2 regions of the Pseudoalteromonas sp. NZS71 genome follow, and region 1 is predicted to be linked to the other one. Evidence: predicted binding sites of a transcription regulator. Region 1 holds the regulator's gene; the other holds the start of a gene.
The links. The regulator NrdR, encoded in region 1, represses ribonucleotide reductase genes. The targets are predictions, from matches to a motif close to AAACACNANATNTNGTGTTT.
Positions count from the first base shown of each region.

Region 2: a site for NrdR is predicted at 8,007-8,026, ahead of nrdA (class 1a ribonucleoside-diphosphate reductase subunit alpha). Genes of this name have one in related genera too.

Region 1 is NZ_JADYWS010000011.1:12,873-24,012, reverse strand. It holds gene thrC (threonine synthase) at 1-469, shown strand, start outside; gene glyA (serine hydroxymethyltransferase) at 730-1,986, shown strand; gene nrdR (transcriptional regulator NrdR) at 2,093-2,542, shown strand; gene ribD (bifunctional diaminohydroxyphosphoribosylaminopyrimidine deaminase/5-amino-6-(5-phosphoribosylamino)uracil reductase RibD) at 2,709-3,833, shown strand; gene I6E85_RS09005 (riboflavin synthase) at 3,860-4,513, shown strand; gene ribBA (bifunctional 3,4-dihydroxy-2-butanone-4-phosphate synthase/GTP cyclohydrolase II) at 4,543-5,655, shown strand; gene ribE (6,7-dimethyl-8-ribityllumazine synthase) at 5,756-6,220, shown strand; gene nusB (transcription antitermination factor NusB) at 6,236-6,646, shown strand; gene thiL (thiamine-phosphate kinase) at 6,693-7,667, shown strand; gene I6E85_RS08980 (phosphatidylglycerophosphatase A) at 7,664-8,149, shown strand; gene I6E85_RS08975 (ligand-binding sensor domain-containing diguanylate cyclase) at 8,188-11,140, shown strand, end outside.
Region 2 is NZ_JADYWS010000006.1:106,095-117,234, forward strand. It holds gene I6E85_RS05725 (hypothetical protein) at 181-609, shown strand; gene I6E85_RS05730 (alpha/beta fold hydrolase) at 746-1,741, opposite strand; gene I6E85_RS05735 (hypothetical protein) at 1,906-2,253, opposite strand; gene I6E85_RS05740 (hypothetical protein) at 2,307-2,717, opposite strand; gene I6E85_RS05745 (hypothetical protein) at 3,011-3,484, shown strand; gene I6E85_RS05750 (DUF1287 domain-containing protein) at 3,512-4,099, shown strand; gene yfaE (class I ribonucleotide reductase maintenance protein YfaE) at 4,134-4,406, opposite strand; gene nrdB (class Ia ribonucleoside-diphosphate reductase subunit beta) at 4,406-5,536, opposite strand; gene nrdA (class 1a ribonucleoside-diphosphate reductase subunit alpha) at 5,602-7,884, opposite strand; gene I6E85_RS05770 (HAD family hydrolase) at 8,963-9,643, opposite strand; gene ubiG (bifunctional 2-polyprenyl-6-hydroxyphenol methylase/3-demethylubiquinol 3-O-methyltransferase UbiG) at 9,643-10,353, opposite strand; gene gyrA (DNA topoisomerase (ATP-hydrolyzing) subunit A) at 10,530-11,140, shown strand, end outside.

The DNA of each region.
Region 1 (11,140 bases):
TCAAAATGATACTGTGCCGCGCTTTATGCTTGATAAAAACTGGACGCCAAACGCAACGCTTGAGTCGCTTTCAAATGCGATGGATGTAAGTAAGCCAAACAATTGGCCGCGTGTACAAACAATGTTAGATAATAACTGGTTTAGCTACGATAATTTTTATTCAACAAGCGTAAACGAGCAAGACACGCAAGCCGTGATGAAAAAAATTCAACAAACGGGCTATGTTGCAGAGCCTCATACTGCTATTGCTTACCAAGGTCTTGTTGAAAATCGTGCACCTGGTACAGCGGGTATCTTTTTAGCGACAGCTCATCCTGCTAAGTTTAAAGAAAGCGTAGAGGGTATTCTAAATATTGAATTAGGTATGCCAAAACCACTTGCTGATGCACTAGCAAAACCATGCCTAGCAAGCGATATGAACGCCGATTACGACGAGTTACGTACCGAAATGCTCGCTAAATTAGGCTAAGTTAAATTAAAAGGAAAAGCGGCTTGAGCCGCTTTTTTTATAACTTTATACGGATGAATACACTTAGTTATATTTACTAATTAAATATAATTCATTTAAAATTATTATGGCTTTATAAAAAAATATCATCTTAAAAGAGCTGTGAAATAGTTTCAATCCCTGTTTAAATATCCTCAACTTAAGAGCGTAGGCAAAGAGTCGTTTAAAGCGTACAATAAAGCCTCTAAAAAACACCATACACGTTGCCCTAGGAGACCCCAATGTTAGAACGTAGCATGAATATTTCGGATTTTGATCCAGAGTTATTTGACGCGATAACCAAAGAAACTGCTCGCCAAGAAGAGCATATCGAACTAATCGCTTCAGAAAACTACTGTAGCCCACGCGTACTAGAAGCGCAGGGTTCACAGCTTACAAACAAATACGCAGAAGGTTACCCAGGCAAACGTTATTATGGCGGTTGTGAGCATGTAGATGTTGTTGAGCAATTAGCAATTGACCGTGCTAACGAATTATTTGGTTCTGACTACGCTAACGTGCAGCCACATGCTGGTTCGCAAGCTAATGCTGCTGTTTTTCTAGCATTATTAGACGCTGGCGATACTGTATTAGGTATGAGCTTAGCTCATGGTGGTCACTTAACTCACGGTTCTCACGTAAGCTTCTCTGGTAAGCTTTACAATGCAATCCAATACGGACTAGATGAAGCAACGGGCGAAATTGATTACGCACAAGTTGAAGCACTAGCACTTGAGCACAAGCCAAAAATGATTATTGGTGGTTTCTCAGCGTACTCTGGTATTGTTGATTGGGCTAAATTCCGTGAAATTGCTGACAAAATCGGTGCTTATCTGTTTGTTGACATGGCTCACGTTGCGGGTTTAATTGCGGCAGGCGTTTACCCAAGCCCTGTTCCTCATGCACACGTTGTAACTACAACTACGCATAAAACACTTGCAGGCCCTCGTGGTGGTTTGATTATTTCTGCATGTGGCGACGAAGCAATCTACAAAAAGCTTAACAGCGCTGTTTTCCCTGGTGGCCAAGGCGGTCCTTTATGTCATGTTATTGCAGCAAAAGCAGTGGCATTTAAAGAAGCACTTCAACCAGAGTTTAAAGTATACCAAACACAAGTTGTTAAAAACGCAAAAGCAATGGTTGCTGTAATGCAAGAGCGCGGCTACAAAATCGTTTCTGACAAAACTGAAAACCACTTATTTTTACTTGATTTAATCGATAAAGATATCACTGGTAAAGATGCAGACGCAGCCCTAGGCAACGCTAACATCACAGTTAATAAAAACTCAGTACCGAACGATCCACGCTCACCATTTGTAACATCTGGTTTGCGTATTGGTTCTCCTGCAATCACTCGTCGTGGTTTCAAAGAAGAAGAATCAAAAGAGCTTGCTGGCTGGATTTGTGACGTACTAGATAACATCACTGATGAATCTGTACAGGCGCAAGTTAAAGAAAAAGTAAAAGCAATTTGTGCAAAACTACCTGTTTACGCTTAATTGCATAAGCAGCAGTAATTTAGAGCACAACAGGCCCTATTTTTTTGCTAAGATAAAAGACCGCTAAATAGCGGTCTTTTTTGTTTTAAAACGGAAGTACCGAGCTATGCATTGTCCATTTTGTACCGCAAAAGATACTAAAGTTATTGACTCACGCCTTGTTGGCGGAGGCCATCAAGTTCGCAGGCGTCGTGAGTGTAACGACTGCCACGAGCGCTTTACTACATTTGAAGGCGCTGAACTGGTTATGCCTCGTGTTATTAAACAAGACGGCAGCCGCGAACCATTTAACGAAGATAAATTATTAAATGGCTTAAATCGCGCACTCGAAAAACGCCCAGTGAGCACAGAGCAAGTAGACGAAGTGGTGAATATAATAAAATCGCAACTACGCGCAACGGGTGAGCGAGAAATTTCAAGCCATTTGGTGGGTGAATGCATTATGGAAGCCCTCAAAAAACTCGATAAAGTAGCGTACGTAAGATTTGCCTCTGTTTATCGCTCGTTTGAAGATATACGCGAATTTGGCGAAGAAATTGCCCGCTTAGGGGAGTAATACCAATTTTATTAAAAACATGATCATTCTATCGCATTAAATAGCGCACTCACTGCGTTAAAAATTATTCATATAGAACAACTACATGTCATAATTTTCGCCTTGTTATTGCGCTATTTTCTTAGCGCTATAATAGACCACTTATTTAACGCAATTGGTATAATAAATGCTTAACCAAGTTCCTTTTACCGAACATGACGAAATGTATATGGCACGCGCCATAGAGCTTGCCAAAAAAGGCCGGTTTACTACCACGCCTAATCCTAATGTTGGCTGTGTATTAGTTAAAAATAATCAAATAATTGGTGAGGGTTTTCATCAATTAGCAGGTCAAGGCCATGCTGAAGTAAATGCACTGGCAATAGCTGGCAATAATGCACAAGGTGCAACGGCTTATGTAACGCTTGAACCGTGTAGTCATTATGGGCGTACGCCACCGTGTGCTGAAGGCTTAAAAAAGGCGGGCGTTGTAAAAGTAATTGCCGCTATGGTTGATACAAACCCACAAGTTGCAGGCAAAGGCCTTAAAATACTGAGCGATGCCGGTATTGAAGTTGCTTATGGATTACTTGAATCACAAGCTCGCGCACTTAACGTTGGCTTTTTTAAGCGAATGGAACAAGGCTTACCTTATGTGACCTGTAAAATGGCAGCAAGCATAGATGGTAAAACAGCGCTTAAAAATGGGCAAAGTAAGTGGATCACAAGTCCCGCTGCTCGCCAAGACGTACAATTATACCGAGCGCAAAGCTGCGCTATTTTAACCGGTGCCGATACCGTGTTAGTAGACGATGCTAAACTTAATGTGCGGCTAAGCGAGTTGCCTTGCACGCTACCTACCGATTTACCGCTTCGCCAGCCCGTGCGTGTTATAATTGATTCACAGAATCGTTTAACGCCCAACCTTGCTTTATTTAAAATCCAAAGTGATGTAATAATATTTACGACTAAGGTTGATAAATCACTGCAATGGCCGCATTTTGTAAAGCATATTGAAGTAAGTGAAAGTAACGGCAAAGTTGATTTACAGGCTGTTTTAGAAAAGCTTGGGCAACTGCAGTTTAATAATGTTTGGCTTGAGAGCGGAGCAACACTTGCTGGTAAAATGACAGAGCTTGATTTAGTTGACGAGTTTGTTTTTTATTTGGCGCCTAAATTAATGGGCCATGATGCAAAAAGTTTAGTTAATTTTCCTGAATTGACGAGTATGCAAAACACCGTTGATTTAACATTTAATGAATGTGCGCGCATTGGTGACGATTTACGTATCACCGCGTTAAAAACTCATTAAAATCACTTAATAAAAAGAGTAGCGCTATGTTTACTGGGATAATAGAAGCCACAGGCAAAATTGCTTTATTACAAAAAAAACAAGGCGACTTAGCCATTCGTATCCAAAGTGCTGACCTTGATATGGAAGACGTAAAGCTAGGCGACAGCATTGCAACCAATGGCGTTTGCTTAACCGTAGTTGATAAACATATTGACGGTTTTAGTGCTGATTTATCTAACGAGACGATTGGTTTAACCGTTTTTGCTCACTATGCTTTAGGGCAAACGGTGAATCTTGAAAAAGCCATGCAACCTGTTTCGCGTTTAGGCGGTCATTTAGTATCTGGCCATGTTGATGGCATAGCAACTATTACAAGCATTACAGCAAACGCTCGAGCAACAGAATATTGGCTTACAACCGAAGAAAATTTAATGAAATACATCCCGTACAAAGGTTCGGTATGTATTGATGGTATAAGCCTTACAGTAAACGCTGTAGAAGGTAATAAATTCAAATTAACAATAGTCCCACATACGAGTGAGCAAACCACAATTGCTCACTTTAAAGTAGGCACTCAAGTTAATTTAGAAGTCGATCAAATTGCACGTTATTTAGAGCGCCTTATAAAAGGTGCAGAGCAACCAACGGGCTCTGATATTTCGATGAGCTTACTCGCTAAAGCGGGTTTTATTAAATAACGAAACTGATAACTTATACGAGCAAATTTATGAATTTACACAGCGCACAAGAAATCATCGACGATATTAAAGCCGGTAAAATGGTTATTTTAATGGATGATGAAGATAGAGAGAATGAAGGCGATTTAATTATTGCCGCAGAGCATATTAGTGCACAAGCTATTAATTTTATGGCGACTCATGGCCGTGGTTTAATTTGTTTAACTATGACGCAAGAGCGTTGTGAACAACTTGATTTACCTTTAATGGTTAAAAATAATGGTGCTGCATTTTCGACTAACTTTACAATGTCGATAGAAGCATCAAAGGGTGTTACTACAGGTATTTCAGCAGCAGATAGAGCGCGTACAGTGCAAGCGGCTATAGCTAAAGGCGCAGTACCAAGTGATATCGTGCAGCCTGGTCATATTTTTCCAATTATGGCACAACCTGGCGGCGTATTAACTCGCGCAGGACATACTGAAGCTGGCTGTGATTTAGCGCGTTTAGCTGGGCTTGAAGCATCATCTGTTATTGTTGAAATACTTAATGCCGATGGCACCATGGCGCGTCGCCCTGATTTAGAAGTTTTTGCGAAAGAGCATGATATTAAAATTGGTACTATTGCTGATTTAATCGAATACCGTAACTTAAATGAAACAACAATTGAGCAAGTTGCAAAATGTAAGTTACCAACTATTCACGGTGAATTTGATTTAGTTACTTACAAAGACACAATTGACGGCCAATTACATTACGTATTGCTTAAAGGCGATATAAAAGAGCAAGAACCGACAAATGTACGTGTACATTTGCAAAGTACCTTTAACGATATCCTACTTTCAGATAGAAGTGCTGACCGTAGTTGGGGCCTTTCAGAAGCAATGGCTTATATCGCTAAAAATGAAGGTGCTTTAGTTATTTTAGGTAAGCAAGAAAGCACTGAAGAATTAGAGGCAACTGTAAAAGCATTCGCAGCAGCTGATGCTGGCGAAAGCGTTACGCCTCGTAAATTCAAAGGTACATCTCGTACTGTTGGCGTAGGCTCGCAAATACTTGCAGATCTTGGAATTAAACAAATGCGATTAATGAGTCGCCCTAAAAAGTACCATGCACTTTCGGGCTTTCATTTAGAAGTTGTTGATTATGTTGAGCCACAATAAGCATCACGCTTAAACTAGGCTATTATTTTATTTTTATGGTATGATGCGCAGCAATTTTTGCGCAATCGCAACCGCTTGAACTTATTTTTAGGGTTATCAAATGAAAATTATTGAAGGTAGTAAGTACGCTCCTGGCAAAAAGTTTGCCATTGTCATTTCTCGTTTTAATGACTTTATCGGTAGCAGCCTCCTTGCAGGTGCTGTTGATGAGCTAAAACGCACTGGTGGCGTATCTGATGACGACATTACCGTTATTTATGTACCAGGCGCGGTAGAATTACCTTTAGCGGCTAAACGCGTTGCGGCAAAAAAAGAGTATGATGCAATCATCGCATTAGGCGTAGTGATCAGAGGTGGTACACCACACTTTGACCTAGTTGCTGGCGAATCAAACAAAGGTCTTGCGCAAGTATCACTTGAGTATGATATCCCGGTTGCATTTGGCGTATTAACCACAGAAAGCATTGAACAAGCAATTGAGCGTGCTGGCACCAAAATGGGCAATAAAGGCGGCGAAGCTGCTTTAGGCGCGCTTGAAATGGTTAATGTGTTAGATAAAATTTAAGTTTAAGGAATTTTTGTGAAACCAGCAGCAAGACGTAAAGCACGTATCTTAGCACTCCAAGCCGTTTATTCTTGGCAAATAAGTGGCAATTTAATTGCCGATATCGAACAACAAATGTTGATCGAAACAGACGTTACTAAAATTGATGTTGAATACTTTAAAGATTTAGCGACGGGTGTTGCTGTAAATTATAAGCAACTAGACGAAGCTGTATCACCACATTTAACACGTCCGTTTAATGACTTAGATATGGTTGAGCGCGCAATTTTACGTTTAAGCAGCTATGAGCTTAAGTTCCGTGAAGATGTACCTTATAAAGTTGCTATCAACGAAGGTATTGAGCTGGCCAAAATATTTGGCGCTGAAGACAGCCATAAATTTGTAAACGGTGTACTTGATAAAGCTGTTAAGCATTTACGCAAGTAAGTAAACCGTTAAAGAGGGGAGCCGGCATAGGCCGGCTTTTTTGTGTATGAAGGAATTTGAATTAATTAACCGCTACTTTAAAGGTCGCGGGATCACCCGTCGTGATGTAAACCTAGGTATAGGGGATGATTGCGCTTTAGTAACCGTTCCAAAAAACTGCCAACTTGCCGTTACAACAGATACTCTTGTTGCTGGCGTACACTTTTTTGATGATATTTCCCCTCGTGCATTAGGTCACAGAGCGCTTGCTGTTAATTTAAGTGACTTAGCGGCAATGGGCGCTGAGCCAACATGGGTTTCAGTTGCGTTAACCTTGCCAAGTATTGACCCACAGTGGATTGAAGAGTTTACTGAAGGCATGCATGAAATTGCAGAATACTTTAATGTGCAAATTATAGGTGGCGATACTACGCAAGGTCCATTAACTATCACTATTTGTGCAAAAGGGACTGTACCAGAAGGTACTGCACTTCGCCGTAGTGGTGCGAAAGTGGGTGATTGGATTTATGTTACAGGTCCGCTAGGTGACGCTGGACTTGCAATTGAGTCTCGCAAACAAGGTATAAGTATTGAGCCAGAGCATTTAAAGTACTTAAATAAGCGCTTTGACTTTCCAACACCGCGTGTTGCTGCTGGGCAGGTATTGCGAGGCCTTGCATCATCGGCTATTGATGTATCAGATGGTTTAATCGCTGATTTAAGTCATATACTTGATATGTCGCAAGTAAATGCAGTTGTGAATATTGAAAGTATTCCGACTTCAGATGCAATGCAAGCAAGCCTTGATTTTAATCAGCAGTTGCCATTTATTCTAAGTTACGGTGATGATTACGAATTAATTTTTACTGTACCTGATAGCAATAAAAGTATGCTAGATATAAAACTGCGTCAATATGGTGTAGATGCAACATGCATAGGCCAAATTAAAAGTGGCGATGGTCAAATTGAACTTTTACACAACGGTGAGAAGTTTGATTTTAAGCAGCAAGGTTTTGAGCATTTTGCAAAGGAGCTGGTTTGAACAAAAACCGAAAGTTTAATTTAAAGCGCCCACATCAGTTTTTTGGTTTGGGTTTTGGTACTGGGTTAGCCCCTAAAGCACCTGGTACATTTGGCACTTTTGCTGCACTGCCATTCATTTTTATGACTATGTATTATCCGCTATGGTTGCAAATTGTGTTTGCCGTAGTGATCAGTATATTTGGTATATGGGCCTGTGGTAAAACGGCTGATGATTTAGGCGTGCACGACCATCCTGCTATTGTATGGGATGAAGTGGCAGGTTATTACATTACAATGATTGGTGCAGCACTTAGCTGGCAAACATTACTCGTTGGTTTTTTGTTATTTCGCTTTTTTGATATAGCAAAACCTGGCCCAATCCGTATGCTAGACAAACGAGTACATGGTGGTTTAGGTATTATGGCCGATGATATACTTGCGGGCGTTTTTTCGCTTATATGCTTACAGGCGCTAATAAAAGTGGGTTTACTACCCTTTTAATTTTTTATATTTGATTTGTTTAACTAGGTGGCAGCAATATGATGCGATTTTTACTGGTTTGTGTACTGATGTTGTGCGCGACACCAAGTTGGGCTTCAATTAGTGATTACGTAGTTAAGCAATGGAATATAAAAGATGGTCTACCTTCGCAATCACTTAAAAGCGTAGTACAAGACCAGCAAGGCTATATGTGGCTTGGTACTCAGTTTGGCTTAAGCCGTTTTGATGGCACAACATTTACAAACTACAACACGCAAAATAGCCCGTTCTTGCCTAGTAATGGTATTAATAAACTTTTAGTCGATTCTAGTGGCTTATTGTGGGTAGGTACTAAAAGTGGCTTGGTAGTTATTAATCCTGCCACATTTGCAGCACAAGAGTTTAATATTAAAGGTCCAGTAAGAGATATTCTTGAGGACTCTAAAGGCAGCATATGGATTGCGGCTAATGGTTTATACTATGTAGATAGAGGGCAAGTTGATTTACGCACTCAAGTAAATGGCCCCCTACCTATTGTTAATGCTACCGTAATTACCCAAATTGTTGGCTCTGTTAGCCAAATGGCACTCTCTCCTGAAGGTATTTGGCTGGTTAATGATCGTCATTTATTACGCCTTACTAAAAACTCATCAGATTTCTCTAAACTACGTTTAGAGCTTACCGCTAAAATATCGTTACCAGAGCGCTTAGCGCAAACCATAGTGCACGATTTATCATTCTTAAACGGTAATTTGTATATAGCCTCTGAGCTAGGTGCATACTTTTTAGATTTAGATGACGAACTAAGACCTTTTCCTTTACCTAATGCAAATAACTCAGCCGTATATAAGTTTATGAGTGATACCGATGGTGGCTTATGGGTTTCGACTTATGGACGTTTATTATTTAGAGATAAAACCGGTGAGTGGCAATGGGTAGAGCCAAGCCAACTTGATCAAAGCATATGGTTTGCTGATATTTTTAGAGATGATAAAAATAACGTTTGGTTAGCAAGTTTTAGTGAAGGCTTATGGCTTGCCCATGAAGGGCGGGTAGAAAGGCATTCAGCAGTTTCAGATATGACCGAGTCTGTTATGGCTATTAGCCAAGCTCCAGATGGAAAACTGTGGGTTGCTAACAAAAGCGGCATTGGTTATTTCGATTTAGATAAAAGTTTTATTAATTTAGTTCCAAGTAGTAAATATGGATACGCGTCAGTACACGATCTACAATTCGATGGTGAACGATTATATATAGCCACAGGGCGCGGCTTATTTGTTTTTGAAAACAAGACACTCTATACCGTCCCTGGTCGAGCGCTTCGCGATAACCCGGTATTTGCAATAAGTCGCTCTAGTAAAGGCGGTTTTTGGATTGGTACCGGACGCGGTTTATATCGATTAAATTATGCTGGTTTAACGCCTTTTGCATATAACGCTTTTTTAGGTAGTAAGTTTATTACCTACGTATTGGATAAAACAAACTTTGGTGTGATTGGTACTAGTAAAGGGGCATATTACTTTACAGACCGTGGCATTGAAAAAATTGGTGACCAAACAACACTTGAAAGTGCATACGTAACGAGTGTGCTACATATAGATGGCGTGGGTATTTTAATCGGCTCTCTTAACGATGGGCTTTTTTACAGAAGTACGCAAGGGCAGTGGCGTCAACTCGATGCAGCTAATGGCTTACCGTATGGGTCTATATTTAGCCTAGAATATGATGAAAAGTTAAAACATGTTTGGGTAAGCACCATGAAAGGTGTTTACAGAATGCCTGTAGAGCAATTTAAAACAGAGATAAAAAGCTTAAAAGTTGAAGAAGTGATTTCATCTTTTGACCGTCAACTCGATGGTAAAGCGAATCAATGTTGTAGTGGACTTGGGCATGATGCGGTAGCAGACACCGGCAATTCTATTTGGTACCCAAGCTTACAAGGTGTTGTTGAAATACCTAAAAATGTAGAGCTATTTGGTGTGCTTGCATTAAAGCCAACAATAGAAACAATAACAACACCACTTCGTCATTTAACCACCGCTGCGCTTGGTAAAAAACCATCATTAGAAACAGACGAGCGTGATATAACGCTAACTTACACAGCTATTGATTATTATGCACCAAACAGTATTGAATTTAGATATAAACTAAGTGGCTTAGATAGTGACTGGCGCTATGCTAATACGCGACGTGAAGCTATTTATACTAACTTGCCTCCAGGCTCGTTTTTGTTTCAATTAGAAGCGAAGCGCCAAGGTGAAGACTGGACTAAAGCGCAAGAAGTAGAATACGGTTTTGTAGTGCCTGAGCGCTTTGACGAAACTATTTACTTTAGGCTTTTAATTACCAGTGGCTTTATTTTGCTTTTCTACCTTATTTTTTGGGTGTTTAGAGCGCAAGAGCGTAGAAAACAAGAAGCATTAGAGGGCTTGATCACCGAGCGTACCTTAGAGCTTCGTCAAGCTAATGATAAATTAGGCCAAGTTAATTCACAGCTTAAATTAGTTAGTCACTCAGATGAGTTAACAGGGCTGCGTAGTCGTCGCTTTTTGTTTGATCAACTCCCTAAAGATATTGAACACTTTCAACGTAATTCACAATCGCTGCAGGCACAAGGCAAGTCACTGGTGCTGGTAATTATTAACTTTGATAACTTCAGCCGTATCAATGATGCCTATGGCCCAATTGCAGGTGATAGCTGCTTACAGCAAATGGCTGCATTATTAAATTCGCGTACGCAGGGTTCTGACTATGTGGCACGTTGGAGTGGTGATGAGTTTTTACTATTATTACGTGATTTTAAATGCAATAAAATAGACAGCTATGCTTCAGATCTTTGTAAAGTAATAGCGGCTAATTCATTCCAATTACCAAATGGAAAAACAACTAATATCACGGCATCAATTGGTTGGTCATTTTATCCATTACCACTTTTGGGTGGGCAGGTAATTAGCTGGGAGACATCTATTAACCTAGCAGATATTTCACTACACCAAGTTAAAAAGCGCGGTG
Region 2 (11,140 bases), on a different contig from region 1:
GATAAAGTTTAATCACAGAGTGTTTAACGCCTACGCGATGTTCATTATTAATGTATTATTACGCTATACACCAAATTAAATAAATCAGTTGTTTAAATACGTTTTATAATGACTGTAATGATATATTTTAGCTAAATTGAGTGAGTAAATGAGTTTAGCTGCATTAAAGGATAACCAGTGATGATGAATACAAAAATATACAAAGCGGTACATGATCTAGCAGAAGATTTAATGGCGGCGGCTAACAAAAATAACCGTGAAAAGTTTGAGTCGTTATTTGCTCAATTAAAAGCTATTTGTATTGAAAACGAAAACACCTCAAAAGATCACCCTGTACAATGGGAAACCTTAGCTGATTTTACCGAAGAGTTAGAAGAGGCAATTACTACTTACGAAAAAGCATTAGAAAAGTCGATTGCGATTAATAACAAAGATCATATGTCGTCGGTTTCTTTTTCAATGGCTACATTACAGCTTGAGCTTGGCCAAAAAGATGAAGCTATTAAAAACCTTCAAAATGCTAAAGTCAGCGCCAATAAAATTGAAGACAAAGAGCTTAAAGCTGAAATACACGACCTACTAGAGTCGCTTATTGAAGAAGAAGGTTAAATACATAAAAGCATAACTTATCCATATTAAATGTGATTTTTGTGGATTTAGCTTGAGCTTAATAAAGCGCTGATGGTTTATACCCTCAGCGCTTTTTTATGTTCGCTATAAATACTAAACCAAAAGAAAAGGCTTACTATTGAGCTAGCTTATTCATAAAATCGATAATGTACTTTGCAATTTCTACTGGTTTTTCTTCAACACTAAAGTGCCCTGAATCGAGTAAGTGCAGTTCAGCGTTCGGTATATCTTTTAAGTATGCTTTAGCGCCTGCGGCTATAAACGCAGGATCGTTTTTACCCCATACAATTAACGTTGGTGGTTGGTACTTGCGTAAATAAGCTTGCCACTTTGGATAGTCGAGAAGGTTGTTGTAGTAATCTCGTAGCAATTGAACTTGAATTACTCTATCGGATTTGGTTTGTAAAAAGTGAAGATCGTGCGTCCAGCTATCTGGGCTCATCACTTCTGGGTTACTTTGTACGTCTCGTAAATACTGCTTATTAATAATGGCTTGTTCAGACGTGAACGAATAAATTTTATCTTGCTGAGCTTTCGAACTATCTTCATTCGCGGCTTTAAAAAATGCTTGCCTCGGTAGGGTTAGCCCCTCTAAATACGCATTACCATTTTGTACAATAAGTGCATCAAGTTTATTAGGATTATTTAACAACATTCTAAAGCCTACAGGTGCTCCAAAGTCTTGTATATATAGGCTGTAGCGCTTTACTTTAAGCGTTGTTAGTAACCCTTCAACGTATTGAGCTAGTAATTCAAAAGTATATTTTTGAGTTTCTGGGTTTGGGCGTTCGCTGTATCCTGAGCCTAAATAATCGGGTGCAATTACATGATAACGACCTGATAAAAGCGGGATCAATTCTCGGTAGCTGTGTGAAGACGACGGATAGCCATGTAAAAGCACAATGGTTTGCTTATGCTGGATGCCAGCTTCTCGGTAAAATACCTTTTTACCGTTTACATTTGCATATTTGTAAGTGGTTTTTGAAGGCCATACAGCATCAGCGGCATATACTTGAACGGTAAACGTAGATATTGAAACTAATAAAAACACAATAAATGAGACGATGTGAGCAGGTTTTACTTTAAGATTTTTTTGTATATCTGGGTGCATAAGTAAACTCGTTATTTTTGGTAATGACGCTTTATTAATTTACCAGACCCGTTATTTACACAATTGTATTCAGATAATAACGTTGTAGTTTCACAGCAAAGAAGTGTACAGCAGGAGTAAGTGCAGCTTTGGACCTTACAAGATACTTATGAGCCAACAGTGGGCTAGGGCGTTAGCTCTTTATTGGCCGCTTTTTTGTATTTGAAATAGCTTATTAAATAAACGGCTATTGGAATCGTTGGGCTTAAAAATATGTGAGGATGAAAATAGATACCACGTTCGTCATATAGAAACACATATAACACGACCGCAAACGTTGAAGGTAAGGGGAAGATGATTGCGCCGTGCCCAACAGCAGCAAATAGTGTCCACGAGAAAACACTAGGCCAAAGCACTGCTCTGATGTAAGCACCTTTATTAGTCGCTTTAGCCTTTTTAGCGTAATTACGTGAAACAAAATAAGATATTACCGTTGGAAACAAAGTTAAAATGATACTTAGCAGTATAAGCATAGTGATTCAATTCCTTTTGATATTATTTGCATAACACAGTTTTTCACAATGTGTTAATTGGTTTGAGTTAATACCGTTTTTAAAGCAGCAATTTGCTTAATTTCATCAGCTGTTAATGCTTGATATAACCTAGGATAGGGCCAACCATAGTCCCATCTGAAAGTCGATGGTATATAAGGGCTGCCACCAAATCGAACTCCAGCAAGCATAAGGTTCGCTATACTCGTTTCGCCGGCTTCAATAACACATTGTTGCAAGGCTTTATCTGCTTCTAAACGTTGCCAATAAGTGCCACCTTGCCAGTAGGCGTAGTCGTGCGCTTTACAACATGCAAGCCACAACTTTTTATCTTTTGTCGTGCCGTCCGGAAAAGCACTACAGCCATCTGATGTGAACGGTTTTATATTTTCAGCATTTGCTGTATTACTTAATATGACCAGTAAGACAATGGGACTGAAACGCATTATTTTCATGCGAAAGAGTGTATTAGTAAAATTATACATGATTTTAAGTGTTACTGTTTTAGTTACAAATAATAACACTTTAAAAAGTATAAAAAAGGTTTTTACTGTTTATAGACTGGTTATGTTTATATGATAATTTTGATTTAGAGCTTTTTGTTTAGATACTCTATGCGTTCTATTTTCTTCGCTAGTTGCGAGGTGTTAATACTAAAAGTGCTGGTTAAAAAACTTACTACAATATTAGATTAAGGTTTACACATGGTGTGTTGCATTTGTACTTTAGGAGAGGAGCTGTGCTAGAACAAATAGAAAATTGGATTGACGCTACAAATTTAAAATACAGTAGTCAAAAAGTGAGTTGTGATAAATTCAGTAATGAATTTTATGGGTTTTATCCTACCGAGTTTTTAAAAAACGCGTATTACGTTGTTGTAGACCAAATACCAAAGCCAGACTTTGCGGGTCTGCGAGAAATGGGCCTAGGTGATTTTGTCGATATGGACGCGGCGGGTATAACGTATAAAAATACTTATTATATACTTCCCCACGTCGCTACTAATTTAAGGGTCCATTTTCATGAACTTGTTCATGTTGCGCAGTGGCTTGAGCTTGGCGCTAACGCATTTATGCTTCGTTACATTAGTGAAATTCAACGAGAGGGATATCACCATGCTCCGCTCGAAAAGATGGCATACGCGCTTGATGATCAATTTGCTAGTCGTGGTAAAAAAATAGATGTGCCAAAATATGTAACTCATACTCTGTAATTAGCGCAGAATTTTAAAGGAATTTATATGAACAAAACGTTAGGATGCTTTTTTACTTTAATGTGTATTGATGCACAAGCTGTAACGTTTGAAGAAGGTATAGTATCAGCCTTACTCGAGCGAACAAAACACAATATTACCTACGATGGGGCTTATCACTCAATTGCTTACCCAGGTGGTGATGTGCCTAAAAATATTGGGGTATGTACCGACGTTATAATCAGAAGTTACAGAAAGTTAGGTATCGACTTACAGAAACTCGTGCATGAAGACATGCAAAAAAACTTTGTACTGTATCCATCTAAACGTATTTGGGGTTTAGCTAAGCCTGATAGAAATATAGACCACCGACGTGTACCAAATTTACAAGCTTACTTTGAGCGCCATGCAAACGTATTAAGTAAATCCAGTAAGGTGAGTGATTATAAAACCGGCGATATAGTAACGTGGATGTTATCAGGTAATTTACCTCATATAGGTATGGTGATTAATGAGTTATCTCAAGATACGGGTAACCCACTTATTGTGCATAATATAGGGCGTGGTCCGCAAAAAAGCGATATGCTTTTTGATTACAAAATTACCGGGCATTACCGGTTTGTTCCACACTATTGATAAGTTTAATAAACGATAGATGTAAGTATTAATTTTATTTCAGATCAATACTTACATTGCCATTAGGCTTGCAGCAGCACAGGAGTATTTCGCCTTCGCGCACAAACGCAAGTGGCTCTTCGTTATATTCAACACTACCTGACACTAACGTTGCCCTACAAGCGCCGCAGTAACCTTCACGGCATTGGAATGCGACGTCTATTTTCATGGATTCTAAGCACTGTAAAAGAGAAGGGCAGCCAGCGGTAAATTCTATACACTGGCTGTTTTCTGCAAGCGTTATGCTTGCAGTAGACTTGTCACTCATTATAAATCAAAATCACCAAATTCTGATGCATCAACTTGAGAGTCTATTTGACCAACAAGGTATGAGCTAATTTCTGCTTCTTGCGGTGCTACTTGCACGTTATCAGACACTAACCACGAGTTTATCCATGGGATAGGGTTACTGTTATTTTCAAACTGTGCTGGCAAGCCAATGGCAGTCATACGTGCATTAGTAATGTATTCAACGTACTGACATAAAATATGCTTATTTAAGCCAATCATTGAACCATCTTTAAATAAATACTCAGCCCACTCTTTTTCTTGCTCTGCAGCATCAACAAACATTTTAATCGCTTCGTCGCGGCACTGAGCTGCAACAATCGCCATTTCAGGGTCGTCTTTACCGTCTTGCATAATGTTTAAAATATGCTGAGTACCCGAAAGGTGAAGTGCTTCATCGCGCGCAATAAGCTTGATGATTTTAGCGTTACCTTCCATTAGTTCACGCTCAGCAAACGCAAACGAACATGCAAAGCTTACGTAAAAGCGAATCGCTTCAAGAATATTTACCGACATCATAGCCAGGTAAAGTTTCTTTTTAAGCTCAAACAAATTCACGATAACAGTTTTACCGTTAATCTCGTGTTTGCCTTCACCGTATAAGTTGTAAAGCGATACAGAGTTAATTAAGTCATCGTAGTATTTAGTTACGGCATCAGCACGTTCGCTAATTTTATCGTTGCTAACAATGTCATCAAAAATAAGTTCAGGTGCTTGTGTTACGTTACGGATAATATGCGTGTATGAGCGGCTGTGAATTGTTTCACTGAACGCCCACGTTTCTATCCATGTTTCAAGCTCTGGTAGCGATACAATAGGGAGTAGGGCAACGTTTGGCGAACGGCCTTGTACGCTATCAAGCAAAGTTTGGTATTTTAAGTTACTTAAAAATATATGCTTTTCGTGATCGGGTAACGCTTGAAAGTCTAAACGGTCTTTACTTACATCTACTTCCTCAGGACGCCAAAAGAAAGACAGTTGCTTCTCGATTAATTTTTCAAAAATTGGGTATTTTTGTTGGTCGTAACGAGATACGTTTACAGTTTGGCCAAAAAACATTGGCTCTTGCATTTGGTTATTATGGTTTCGGCTAAAAGTAGTATAAGACATGTTTATCACTCAAAAAACTATCAGAAAAAGCGGGCTAAATGCCCGCTTAAAATAAAAATCAGCAGTTATATTTTACACGCGCCGCCTTCACAATCATCATCTTCCACTTCTGGAGTATCTTCTTGCATATCTGAGGCACCATCACGAGTATTGTGGTAGTACAAGGTTTTAACACCTAGTTTGTACGCGCTTAGTAAGTCTTTTAATAAGACTTGCATAGGTACTTTACCGCCTTCGAACTTGTTTGGATCATAATTTGTATTTGCAGAAATTGTTTGGTCTACAAATTTTTGCATTATACCAACAAGCTGCAAGTAACCATCGTTTGATGGAATGTCCCACAGTAGCTCGTATTGATCTTTTAAACGCTCATACTCAGGAACAACTTGCTTTAAAATACCGTCTTTACTTGCTTTAACGCTAATATGTCCACGTGGTGGTTCAATACCATTTGTTGCATTAGAGATTTGCGACGATGTTTCTGATGGCATTAACGCACTTAGTGTTGAGTTACGCATACCGTGCTCTTTAATATTTGCACGTAGTGTATCCCAATCAAGATGAAGTGGCTCATCACAAATTTTATCTAAATCACGTTTGTACGTATCTGTTGGCATAATGCCTTGTGAATACGTTGTTTCGTTAAACTTAGGACAGGCGCCACGCTCTTTAGCAAGCTCGTTTGATGCTTTCATCAAGTAGTATTGAATCGCTTCAAAGGTTTTATGTGTTAATGCATTTGCGCTGCCATCTGAATAACGTTTACCGTTTTTAGCTAGGTAGTATGCGTAGTTAATCACGCCTATACCTAACGTTCGACGACCCATAGTTGCATTTTTAGCAGCCGGTACTGGGTAGTCTTGGAAATCAAGTAAGTTATCAAGTGCGCGTACTGCAAGTTCAGCTAGCTCTTCGAGCTCATCAAGTGATTCTATTGCACCTAAGTTAAACGCAGACAGTGTACAAAGGGCAATTTCGCCTTCTTCGTCATTTACGTTATTAAGTGGCTTAGTTGGCAATGCAATTTCTAAACATAAGTTAGATTGGCGAATAGGCGCAACTTTAGCAATGAACGGGCTGTGTGTATTACAGTGATCCACATTTTGTAAATAAATACGACCTGTACTTGCACGCTCTTGCGCAAACATAGAGAAAAGCTCAATCGCTTTAATGCGTTTTTTACGAATCGATTCGTCTTGTTCGTATTTTACGTAAAGCGCGTCAAACTCAGCTTGATCTTCAAAAAATGCATCGTAAAGGCCTGGCACATCTGATGGGCTAAATAACGTAATGTAGTCGTCTTTAATTAAACGAGAGTACATTAGTTTATTAAACTGTACGCCGTAATCTAGGTGACGAACACGGTTGTCGTCTACACCACGGTTATTTTTAAGTACAAGTAGGTTTTCTACTTCTAAATGCCAAAGCGGGTAGAATAATGTTGCAGCGCCGCCACGTACACCACCTTGCGAACAACTTTTAACAGCTGTTTGAAAGTGCTTATAAAAAGGAATACAACCTGTGTGGTACGCTTCGCCGTTACGAATATGGCTACCTAGCGCACGAATACGACCAGCGTTAATACCAATACCTGCACGCTGTGAAACATATTTAACAATAGCTGACGACGTTGCATTGATTGAATCAAGGCTGTCGCCACATTCAATTAATACACACGAGCTAAACTGGCGAGTAGGTGTACGTACACCCGACATAATTGGCGTTGGTAGAGATATTTTAAATAACGATACTGCGTCGTAAAAGCGCTTAATGTAAGAAACGCGTGTTTCACGTGGGTAGTCAGAGAATAAGCTCGCTGCTACTAAAATATATAAAAACTGTGCACTTTCGTAGATTTCACCCGATACACGGTTTTGAACGAGATACTTACCTTCAAGCTGTTTTACAGCCGCGTAGCTAAAGTTAAGATCGCGAGAATGATCAAGATATGCATCAAGCTCGTCTAATTCTTGTTCTGTGTAATCTACTAATAAGTGAGCATCGTAGCGTTTATCGCCAACCATTTTTGTTACGTGGTCAAATAAACGTGGTGGCTCAAATTGACCGTACGCTTTTTTACGTAAATGGAATACAGCTAAACGTGCAGCTAAGTATTGATAATCAGGCGATTCTTTTGAAATCTGATCCGCTGCTGCTTTAATGATGGTTTCGTGAATGTCTTTAGTACGAATACCGTCGTAAAACTGAATGTGCGATTTTAATTCAACTTGCGAAACCGAAACGTTGCTTAAACCTTCGGCGGCCCATTCAATAACGCGATGGATCTTATCCAGATCAAGAGGCTCTTTGCGCCCATCACGTTTGCTTACAGATAACTGTTGGTTCATAGATTTGCCTGTATTCCTTGGGAATTATGTATTTTGACCAATGTTTATGCCTCGCCGAAGCAAGGTAGATACTCGTTTTGTATAAATTTAATTAAATTGGAGAATTTAATTGAATAACATTTGGCCACAATATCTGGTGCTGTTCAATTTAATGATCACAAGATAGTGTGGTCTGAGTTGTTTTGCAAGAGGTAGAATTGTGTCTATTATCTGATAATGAGGAGATATAGCCTTTGTGTTAGTAGACACTCACCTTCGAACAATCATTTAAGATGAAATATGCAAAAATCAACTAATGATCTACTAAATTTGCGTATTTTAAAAATAAATTTTGACTGCTTTTTTTATCATCAGGCTTTGCGTGAAAATTGACTCAATCACAATATATAGTGTTTATTAATTAACATAGCACTATATATGGTTGAATCGAATTTTTGTACAGGGTATATGGTTGTAATATATAAGATTGAGGCAAGGTAAGTTTTTCAGATATAGTTATACTGGAATGTAAGATATAAAAATGGGCTAAAAATTAGCCCATTTAAATTTATACTACGAGCAAACTACCCAGTGTAATAATTTTAAAAACAATCATTATTACACTCTCTGAAATTTCTATAGAAATATTGAGTTTCAACTTTAGTTATCCTAAATCTGAGTTAGTCACTTGCCGACAATATAAGAATCAGTTACGCTCAAACTTCCACACTTGGGCGCTTTCCTAAAATTTTAGCAAGTGTCTTTGCTAACATCATATTCAAACCTTGGGTATGATGTTAGCCCCTCCACCTAGTTGAAATATCAATTCCATCAAAGTGTTAATAAAACTTTAATGTGGTCTGAGTTGTTTTGCAAGGGACATAATTGCCCCTGTTTGTGGATAACTTTAGGATAACGCATTTGTGTTAGTAGAGACTCACCTTCGAACAATCAATTAAGTTGAAATATGCAAAAATCAATTAGTGATCTGCTAAATTTACGCATTTTAAAAATAAATTCTGACTGCTTTTTTTATCAGCAAGCTTTGTGTGAAAGCTAACAAAACCACAGCATATAGTGTTTGATAATTAAAATAGCACTATATATGGTTAAAACCATCAATTGGGCTTTGCCAGTTAAAATCAGCATTCCAGCTGTTGGCTTCATCAATACTTGGGATGTAACCCCAAAGTGCCGTTGCGGTATGCATACCTGCCGCTTTGCCTGCTTGTATGTCACGCTGTGCATCACCAATGTATAAACAACGGCTTGGTTCTACCTGCATAAGCTTTGCACAATGTAGCAGTGGTAAAGGTGATGGCTTAGCTTCAGCTAATGTGTCGCCACTTATTACTACACTGACATTTTTTAATGCGGGAATAGCTGCCACTAAAGGATCGGTTAAAAACCCTGGTTTATTAGTCATGATCCCCCATTTGATCTTTTTCTGATCAAGGGCGATAAGTAACGATTCAACTCCGCTGAAGCAACGTGTGTGATTTGCTATGTTTGTGGCGTACTCGTCAACTAATTGCTTTATAAGCTCGCTTTGGGGTTGTTTAGCCCATAATTCTTTAAAACCAGCCTCTAATAATGCGCCTGCGCCGTTAGATGCCGCAGGACGGTATATATCACTACTAACAGGTTCTATTTTATTGCTAATAAGAACTGCGTTTAAAGCGGCACCTAAATCATCAGCGGTGTCGAGTAGGGTGCCGTCTAAATCAAATAAAAATGCATCGTACTCAATAAGGGGTAGGGGGGCTTGAGAGTTAGCCATTAAGCTAACTTCTCAAAATAAAGTATGTAATTTACGCTAACGTCACTATTGAGCGTATATTGCTTTGATAGTGGGTTATAAGAAAGCCCTGTGCTTGCACGAACTTTTAAACCGGCTTGCTCTGCCCATGCAATAAGTTGTGCAGGCTTTATAAACTTTTTATGGTCGTGTGTACCTTCAGGCACCATTTTTAAGAGTTTTTCAGCGCCAACAATCGCGTATAAATATGCTTTAGGTGTTTTGTTCAGGGTTGAAAAAAACACGTCCGCGCCTGGTTTGGCAAGTGCAGCTACAGCATGAATGATAGATGCTGGGTCGGGAACGTGCTCAAGCATTTCCATACACGTTATTACATCAAAGCGCTCAGGGTACTGTGTTGCAAACTCTTCTGCAGGCACTTTTATATAATCTACATTTACGCCAGTTTCTAAACTGTGCAACTTAGCAACAGTTAAAGGTTCTTGGCCCATATCGATGCCAGTTACTTTTGCACCCATACGCGCCATGCTTTGGCTTAAAATACCGCCGCCACAGCCAACGTCGAGTGTTTCTTTATCGAATAAGCCTTGCGTTTTGTTTGCTATAAAGTCTAAACGTAACGGGTTAATTTCGTGAAGAGGTTTGAATTCTCCGTCTAGGTCCCACCAACGCTCAGCGATGGCTTCAAATTTTGCTATTTCTGCGTGATCTACATTTTGATGTTCGGTCATAAAATACTTCCTCGTCAATCTGAGGCCATTATATAGGGCTAAATTGATAAATCGCAAAGTTTTGCGCCTGTAAATTAAAATTAATTGTGATAGCATGGCTGTTAGAAATAATAACAATACTCTTAATACCCAATACCGGGTTGTTGAGAGCTGATACTGAAGGAATGTGATATCAAATGACTGATCTCGCCAATGAAATTCTGCCAGTCAATATTGAAGACGAGTTAAAAAACTCCTACTTAGATTACGCAATGAGCGTAATAGTAGGACGTGCATTACCAGACGTACGTGACGGCTTAAAACCTGTTCATCGCCGCGTTTTGTTTGCAATGAACGAGCTTAGTAATGACTGGAACAAGCCTTACAAAAAATCGGCCCGTGTGGTCGGTGACGTAATCGGTAAATACCATCCACACGGCGACAGTGCAGTTTATGACACGATAGTTCGTATGGCTCAGCCATTCTCACTACGTTATATGCTTGTAGATGGCCAAGGTAACTTCGGTTCGGTTGATGGTGATTCAGCAGCGGCAATGCGTTATACAGAAGTACGTATGGCAAAAATGTCGCATGAGTTATTAGCCGATCTTGAAAAAGAAACGGTTGATTTCGTTCCTAACTACGATGGCACTGAGTTCATCCCTGACGTGTTACCTACGAAAGTCCCTAATTTATTAGTGAATGGTTCGTCGGGTATTGCAGTAGGTATGGCTACAAATATACCACCACATAACTTAACTGAAGTTGTGAACGGTTGTTTGGCACTTATTCAAAATCCTGATTTAAC